2 regions of the Gordonia bronchialis DSM 43247 genome follow, and region 2 is predicted to be linked to the other one. Evidence: predicted binding sites of a transcription regulator. Region 2 holds the regulator's gene; the other holds the start of a gene.
What was found. The regulator LexA, encoded in region 2, represses DNA repair genes until DNA is damaged. The targets are predictions, from matches to a motif close to CGAACANNTGTTCG.
Positions count from the first base shown of each region.

Region 1: GBRO_RS03930 (HNH endonuclease signature motif containing protein) is a predicted target of LexA. The motif match lies at 2,300-2,313, and genes of this name have one in related genera.

Region 1 is NC_013441.1:847,956-852,166, reverse strand. It holds gene GBRO_RS26755 (NAD(P)/FAD-dependent oxidoreductase) at 1-378, shown strand, start outside; gene GBRO_RS26750 (hypothetical protein) at 443-688, opposite strand; gene GBRO_RS03930 (HNH endonuclease signature motif containing protein) at 675-2,279, opposite strand; gene GBRO_RS03925 (IS481 family transposase) at 2,404-3,681, opposite strand; gene GBRO_RS03920 (ArsR/SmtB family transcription factor) at 3,814-4,176, shown strand; gene arsB (ACR3 family arsenite efflux transporter) at 4,173-4,211, shown strand, end outside.
Region 2 is NC_013441.1:2,354,659-2,358,869, reverse strand. It holds gene hrpA (ATP-dependent RNA helicase HrpA) at 1-657, shown strand, start outside; gene nrdR (transcriptional regulator NrdR) at 631-1,143, opposite strand; gene GBRO_RS11030 (LysM peptidoglycan-binding domain-containing protein) at 1,244-1,855, opposite strand; gene lexA (transcriptional repressor LexA) at 2,235-2,936, shown strand; gene GBRO_RS11020 (putative PEP-binding protein) at 2,981-4,211, opposite strand, start outside.

The sequences.
Region 1 (4,211 bases), 1.5 Mb from region 2:
GTCGACGCTGCGGTGGATCACCTCGACGTGGTGGTCGACAACGACGGCACCGCGCGGCTGGGCGGCGTGGTGCTGGCCGACGGTTCGACGCTGGCCGCCGACGCCGTGGTGGTTGCGCCGCGCTTCGTCGCGCGCACCGACCTCTACGAGCAACTCGGCGGCACCGCCTCGCCACATCCGATGGGCGGCACCTTCATCGAGACCGGCGTGATGGGCCAGACCGCCGTTCCGGGTGTGTGGGCGGCCGGCAACACCGCCGACCTCGCGGCCATGGTGACGGTGTCGATGGGCGCGGGCGTGCAGGCCGGGGCGGCCGTCAACGCCGATCTGGTGGCGCAGGACGCCGATGCACTCGTGACGGCGATGACGACCCGTTAGCGCCTGCACTTGTGCCCCGCCACCGGTGGCTGGTGGCGGGGTGAGTGCTGACGGTGGGGCGGGGTCAGGGTCCGGCTCGGAGGCGGTCGTCGTTGTCGAGGTTGATGCGGCGGATGGTCCAGCAGCCGGCGATCATCCGGCGGATACGACGACTGTCGGGGGTGTCCCGCACATCCCGGATCAGCGGGGCGGTCGTCGCGGCCCGGGATTGTTGGTCGCGTTCGCGTTGGACACGAATGACTTTCAGGTAGGCCACGATCTGCGGGCCGATGTCATTGACCCGATTGATCCGCGCCTCATTCGACGCCATCCCGTCCTCGGTGTTCAACCGCCACGCCGTCCGACCGGCATCCGGCCCGTCGGTGAGGACGCTGGTGGTGTACTGGCCGGGTTTCGGTCCCACCATCCGGTTGTGCGGCCCGCACGCAGTGGTCAGGGTGTCGATACTTGGATCGAGTAGCCACGTGCGAGCTTGCGAGCCCGAGGCGTATCGAGATTTCGGTCGTCCCACCATCAGCCCAATCCTTCGCCGCGTGATGGATCTCGCTGTAGGCGGTCGAGGTAGTGCAGCCCGGGCAGGTGCAGCCCGGTTGGTGAGCGACGATCATGTACCGCTGATCGCGTGATGCCAACCGTTCCCCATGCCCCAAATACAAGGGGGCTTCGGTGTGATCGGCGAACACCGCCAAATGCTGCTGGGCTTCGGCTGCCAAGGCGATGACATCGGAGATCGGCAACATCGCGCCGGTGGTGGTTTCCCCGACCCCGGCCTGCTCGCGCAACTCGGATTCGGTGATCTTCACAACCAGATGCGGCGGCAGGCCGCGATGCGATTGCCCCAACACCCCACCATCCAGGGCCGCCCGCAGAATCGCCTTCAACGCATCGTGGTTGCGTTGCTCCGGGCTGCGATCATCACGCCCGGCGGCCTCGGCCACCTGTTGTTCGTCGACCCCGTCGACCGGTCCTACCAACGGGACCTCGTCGGCCGGGTTGTTCATGCCCTTCGCGGCCCAGGCCGCCAACACCATGTCGAACATGGCCCGGGTGACCGGATCCAGATGCCCGACGATCTTCGACATCAACTGCGAGTCCTGCGGGGACAGGCGAATCCCGCGCCGCCGAGCCCGGTCGCGGTCCTCGGTCAACGATCCATCCGGATCCAGATAGCCCAGGATCTTCTGCCCCACCTTGGCGATCTGGGTGGGCGTGCACGATCGGGCGGCATCGACCAGCAGCATTTCCGCGGCGTGCTTCTTCTCCGGAATCACTGCGGCGGGAATCTTGTCGAGTGCCTCCAACACCGCGGTCACATGACTCGGTCCGAGAGCGCCCTCAGCCACCGCGTCGGCCAGATACGGATGCTTCGGGGTGAGTCGTTCACCCTGCATCGAATACTTGGCACAGATCGCGTCCATCGCCGCGACCCGACCACGCAGATCAGTGATCCGCAGCCGGTCGTCCATGAACTGGCGGATCGACTTATGGCCGGTCTTGGTGAACGCACCACGGTCCGAGATGTCCATCACGCGCCGATGCCCCAACCCCCACAACCGGCGAGCGATCAGCTCATGCGCCTCGGCCACCTCCACGACCTGCGCATCCGACAAACCCGAGGACTCCGCCACCGCGATCTGATCGACCACCTGCCCCAACAACGCATACAGAGCCGGCAGATCACCGTCGGGGCCCGACGACTCCGCAGACTCCACAGTCGGTGCCGGATCGCGTCCGGTCGCGATCCGCGCGGCCATCAACGCCGCATACGACTGCGGCAGATCCGGCTCCCACCCCTGACCCGGCCGCCACACCTCCCACGACTCGAAACCTGCCGACGAACGCGAGTCATCCGGCAACGGCTGATCACGCTGCTGCTGATCATTCCGATTGTTGTCGGCCACCGGACCCCCTCCCGCCGTATCGAAACTATGTTCGACAATACCGAGCAGTTGGCGAGTATGCAAGTGTGATGTATCGGGTCTTCGGTGACAGTTCTGTGTCAGGACTTCGGTGACAGTTGGTGTGTCAGGACTTCGGTGACGGTCTGGTCTTCGTGGGGCGTGGGCCGCGGGGTTGTCGGTTGCCGACGTAGCGAACTCCGGGAGCGGGTCGAGGGTGTTCGACTACGACCTCTCCATCGGTGTTCGCGATGACGATCGCGCTGTCGTCGGCGACGACGAGGACCTGGTTGAAGGCGTGGTCCACATCGACCATGTAGGTGACTGAGTCCACGCTGATGGTGCCGGAAGTGCTGACAGTCCTGACCAGGACGCCCTCGGGTAGATCGGCGGTTGGGCGCGGCGCGGGCGGGCGCGATGTAGGCCGATCGAACAGTGATCCACCGGCTATCGGTTGTGGTGCATGGGCTTTCGGTGTGGCTTGCCACGCGGCTAGTGGTGTGACGCGCCCTGGCAGGCCCTGGTGAGGCCGTTGGGTGTTGTAGATGTGATCGAACGCATCAACCTGGGCCTGCAGCTCGGCCAGGGTGTCAGCCAATGGCTGCTTGTCCAGATACCGGAACAACGTCTGATGGAATCGCTCGTTCTTTCCCTGCGTGGTCGGCTTGTAGGGCTTGCCGGTGATCGTTTCCACCCCGAGCACGCGGACGTGCTCGACGAGCTGACCGAGACGGCCGCGCCGCGAGGGGTTGAGCGCGGGCCCATTGTCGGTGAGGAGTCGTTGAGGTACTCCGTGGGCGGTCACTGCCTTGTCGAACACGGCGATCGCAGCCTCAGCCGTTTCGCCTGCGGCCACATGTGAGCCCACGGCGTAGCGAGAGTGATCGTCGATGAGCTGCAGGATGACGCACCTGCGTCCACCGGTCAGGACGTACTCGGTGCCATCGAGTTGCCAGCACGCATTCGGCGCCGGGTAGACGAACCTCCGCCACGCCGAGCGGGGCTTCTTCTTTGGCTCACGGCGAGCGACACCGGCTTCGCGGAAGATCCGAGCCAGCGAGGCCGTCGAGGGCACCTGAGTCAACCCCATCGACTGCATCTTGTCGTGCACGCTGATCGGCCCGTGATCCAGACCTGAGGCTTCCAGAGCGGCGCGCACGGCCACCGCCTGCGCTTTGACCTCGTCATTGAGCGCTGACGGGCTCGACTTCGGGCGGCGGGTACGGGGTTCCAGGACCGCTGACGGCCCATCCGCTCGTGCTCGTTTACGCAACTCGTAGAACGACTTCCGCGAAATCCCGTGTTCGGCGCAGAATGTCGAGACCGCTCCGCGGGGTGCATCATCAGGCCACTGCGAGATCGCCAGCCGCACGACAGGATCGATAGGTTCGTTAACTACCACCACCTGAGCGTCGAGTGCTTGCAGTGTGAACCGAAGGCCAGGGTGCCGGCTTGGCTGGAGCCCATCGGGCGTGTCGTACCCGCTAAACGGGATCGACGCCTTGTCGCTTGCATCGACGTATGTCAATATTGACGAGTGTCGAATAAGAATCTTCTGCTGCCACCGGGCCGCGGCCTCAGTGGTGACCAGACCGGGGCTGTCACCCCACTGTTGAAGGCGCTTGCGGACCCGGTTCGGTTGCGGTTGTTGTCCGAGGTTGCCGCGCATCCGGGAGGCGAAGCCTGCGTGTGCGACATTTCCGGACCCTTCGAGTTGTCGCAGCCGACGATCTCACATCACCTGAAGGTGCTGCGCGAAGCGGGCTTGGTGACCAGTGAGCGCCGCGCGACGTGGGTGTACTACCGGGTGAACGCTGAAGCGCTGCAGCAACTGTCGGACCTGCTGGACGATCTCGCCACCGTCGTGGGGGAAACACGCTCGTGTGAGGTGGACCAGTGACCGCCTCCGACACCGCGGTCGCGGGCAAGCTGTCG
Region 2 (4,211 bases):
CCACTGACGAAGAAGATCGTCGGCGGCCTCGACGCCGGGGGGCGACTCGCGTTGAGCCAGAGCCCATATCGGCACGGCGAGGACCTGTTCGCCGACTGCACCCGCCGCGCCATCCGTGATCTCGCGGCGCAGCGTCCCGCCATCGCCGCGATCCGCACCCCGGAGGATTTTCACGCACTGCGTGACGAACTGCGTCCGCTGGTGTCCACCGCGGCCCCCGAGTACTTCGCGCTGGCCGTCGACGCCCTGCGTGCCGTTGCACCATTACGCACGCTCATCGACCGGCATGCCGGATCGGTGGCCGCCGACGACGTCGCCGAGCAACTCGACCATCTGATCTTCGACGGCTTCGTCCGCGCCACCCCGCGACGTCACCTCGCTGAACTCGGTCGCTATCTGCTGGGTGCGCAGACCCGGCTCGAGGGCCTGCCGGCATCTGCCGACCGGGACCGGGCCGGCGTGGCCATCATCGATCGCGTGACGCAGCGCTGGAATCAGCGCCTGGCCCAGGTTCCCGAGAACCGGCGCGACGCGGTCAACGAGGAAGCCCAATGGCTCGTCGAGGAATTGCGGGTCGGTGTCTTCGCCCAGCGGCTCGGCACCGCATATCCGGTATCCGAGAAGCGCGCGCTACGAACTCTGGACCGACTCGGCTGACACCGGATCGGGATGCGCCGAGGCGTCCTGCGCCGAGTCGGCCGTGCGGCCTTGCAGATCGTCGATCTCGCGCTGGAAGTCGTCGAGCGAGTCGAAGGAGCGATACACCGACGCAAACCGCAGGTACGCCACCTCGTCGAGGTCCCGCAGCGGTCCGAGGATCGCCAAACCCACCTCGTTACTGGGGATCTCGGCCGAGCCACTGGCCCGTACGGCGTCCTCCACCTGCTGTGCCAGCTGAGCGAGGTCGTCGTCGCCGACCTCACGGCCCTGACATGCCCGCCGAACCCCGCGCATCACCTTCTCGCGACTGAACGGCTCGGTGACACCGTTGCGTTTGACCACCGCGAGCACCGCACTCTCGACCGTCGAGAACCGGCGACCGCATTCGGCGCATGCGCGGCGCCGCCGGATCGCCTGCCCCTCGTCGGCGACACGTGAGTCGATGACCTTGGTGTCCTCGTTCTTGCAGAAGGGGCAGCGCATCTGTTCCTCACGCCTGTCGCGGGACGCGCCGGCACATGCGATGCGCACGCCGGGTCGGTTCCCGACCGGTCCCTGTGTCATCGAGGATACCGCCCGTCGATCAACGGTATGCGGGGGTGAGCAGCGGCTGCCCGACCCGAAGTCCGCTGGACGGCATGTCATTCAGCTCGACGATCTCGTCGATGACCGTCTGACGCGGCATGTCCGGGGCCACCCGGGCGGCGATGCTGCTCAACGAATCCCCGGCCCGCACGTGGACGACCTGCGTGCTGACCGGTTGCGGGGACACCGAATCGGCGTAGTTGTTGCCGACGATGCCGATCACCCAGACGGTCACCGCGAGCGCCACCCCGACGAGGACGCCGACCGCGGTGGCACGCCGACGGGCGTGGATACCGCTGATGGGCGTGCGCCCGCCGCGATGCCCGACGGGCTGAGCGCACCGTGTGCCGCCCGCACCGACTCCTGCCGCGGTCAGGTCCGCGGGCCGGTCGGTGCGCCCCGCCGGACGGCGGGTGCGCCCCGCCGCGTCCGGCGCCGGCCGGGCGGTTCGACGCGGGGTGCTGCGCGGGTGGGTGGCCGGACGCCGGCTGGTCGGATCAGGCGTCGTGACACTCGGTGCGGACGGTGTCCGCAGGGGAACATCAGGACGAGTAGCGCGCTCGACTCGCGACGAACCGACGGTGCGCGGGCTCATGGTGGCGATGCTCATGGTGGCCTCCGAACTCGGGATCGTCCCTGGTGGGACGACCATCTGGGATGGTCTGTCGGCAGTCATCGGACCCGTGATCGACGTCGCCCACGTGTTCGATGAACTGATGTTCGAGTTGTACCACGCGCCTCCGACAATGTCTCGCGACACGTCGAACAGATGTTTGAAGATGTCCGAACACTCCGCTAGGCTCGGCCACAGACAGCGAAACGGAGACCGGCGACATTCAGATCAGCGCGATGGACACCAGTCAGAAGCCCGCCGACGAAGAGCACAGCCACACCCTGCCGGCCGGTACCGACAAATGGCCGCCCCCGGCGGTCCACCACCGGCATGTCATCCCGCCGCACCGCGGCGGCCAGAGAGAGGAATCAACCAGATGAGCGACTCACGGCCGAAGCGCACCGGCGCCCGCGGCGCCGATCGCGATCAGGACACCACCCCCGCCGATCCGATCGTCGCCGAGGCGTCGCTGACCCCGCGTCAGCGGGGGGTGCTCGACGTGATCCGAAAGTCCGTGCGCGAGCGCGGATATCCGCCGAGCATCCGCGAGATCGGCGACGCGGTGGGCCTCACGTCCACTTCCTCGGTGGCGCATCAGTTGCGCACCCTCGAGCGCAAGGGCCTGCTCAAGCGGGACCACAACCGCCCGCGCGCGGTCAACGTCCAGGAATCCGAGCCCGCACCGTCGGCCGAGAACCTGCCCACACCGACGTTCGTACCCGTCCTCGGGCGGATCGCCGCCGGTGGACCGATCCTCGCCGAGGAGGCCGTCGAAGATGTCTTCCCGCTCCCGCGTGAGCTCGTCGGGGACGGATCCCTGTTCCTGCTGCGCGTGGTGGGCGAGTCGATGATCGACGCCGCCATCTGCGACGGGGACTGGGTGGTCGTGCGTCAGCAGAACGTCGCCGACAACGGCGACATCGTCGCCGCCATGATCGACGGCGAGGCCACGGTGAAGACCTTCAAGCGCAAGGACGGCCACATCTGGCTGATGCCGCACAACGAGCACTTCCAGCCGATCCCCGGCGACGACGCCGCCATTCTCGGCAAGGTCGTCACGGTCATGCGCCGCGTGTAGATCCGACGCAGTTCACCTCGCGCGGGTCTGATCGGTCACACCGGTCAGACCGCGGTCGCGTGCCGTGTCGCGGCGGCGTCGAGCACCTCGGCCGCGGCCGCACGCGCATCGCCGGGGTCGGCGGTGGCCAGCGCGGCCGCGGCCGCCGCGCGGCAATCGTCCAGGGTGACCTCGGCCAATCGTGCGCCCACGCCGGCTGCGGCGACCGGCGCGCTCGACAGGGAGGTCACCCCGAGTCCGGTGAGCACGCATGCCAGGTTCGGGTCGGCGGCGGCCTCGCCGCAGACCCCCACCGACTTGCCGAGCTCCTGACCGGCGGTCGCGACACTCTCGATGAGTTTGAGTACGGCCGGTTGCCAGGGATCGGTCAGGGCGGCGAGGTCGGCCGACATCCGGTCGGCGGCCATCGTGTACTGCGTCAGATCGTTGGTGCCGATCGACACGAAGTCCACCTCGGCCAGGATGGCGTGGGCCAGGATGGCCGCTGCCGGGATCTCCACCATCACGCCGGGCACCATGCCCCGGCCGCGAACCTCCGCGGCAAAGGCCGCCGCCTCCCGGGGACTAGCGATCATCGGTGCCATCACCCACGGCGTGGTGTTGAGTGCGGCCGCTGCCTGGGCGATGGCATCGAGCTGGTGGGCGCGAATGTCGGGATTCTCGATCGCGATGCGGTCGCCGCGCACACCGAGGGCGGGATTCGCCTCGTCCTTGTGGTTGACGAACTTCAGTGGCTTGTCCGAACCGGCGTCGAGACTGCGCACCACCACCTTCTTGCCGGCGAAGGCCTCGAGCACCTCACCGTAGATGCGGGCCTGCTCGTCCACCGAGGGCTCATCGGCGCGGTCGAGAAAGGCGAGTTCGGTGCGGAACAGCCCGATTCCCTCGACCGGATATTTCGTGGCCGTGCGGGCCGATGCCCCGTCGGCGACGTTGGCCAGGACCGAGACCTCGTGTCCGTCCGCGGTCCGGCCGGGGCCCTGCCATCCCGACACCGCCTGCGCATGCCGTCTACTCGCCTCGACCTGAGCGCGTGCCGAGGCCTCGTCGGGCTCGATAGCCAGGGTGCCGCGGTTGCCGTCGACCAGGACGGGGGTACCGGCCTGAACCTCGGAGAGACCGGAAACGGCCACCACACAGGGGATTCCGAGCTGACGAGCGATGATGGCGGTGTGGCTGGTCGGTCCGCCGAAGCGGGTGACGAGTGCGACGGTGGTCGACGGATCGAGTCCTGCGGTGTCCGCGGGCGCGAGGTCGTCGGCCAGCAGAACCGAC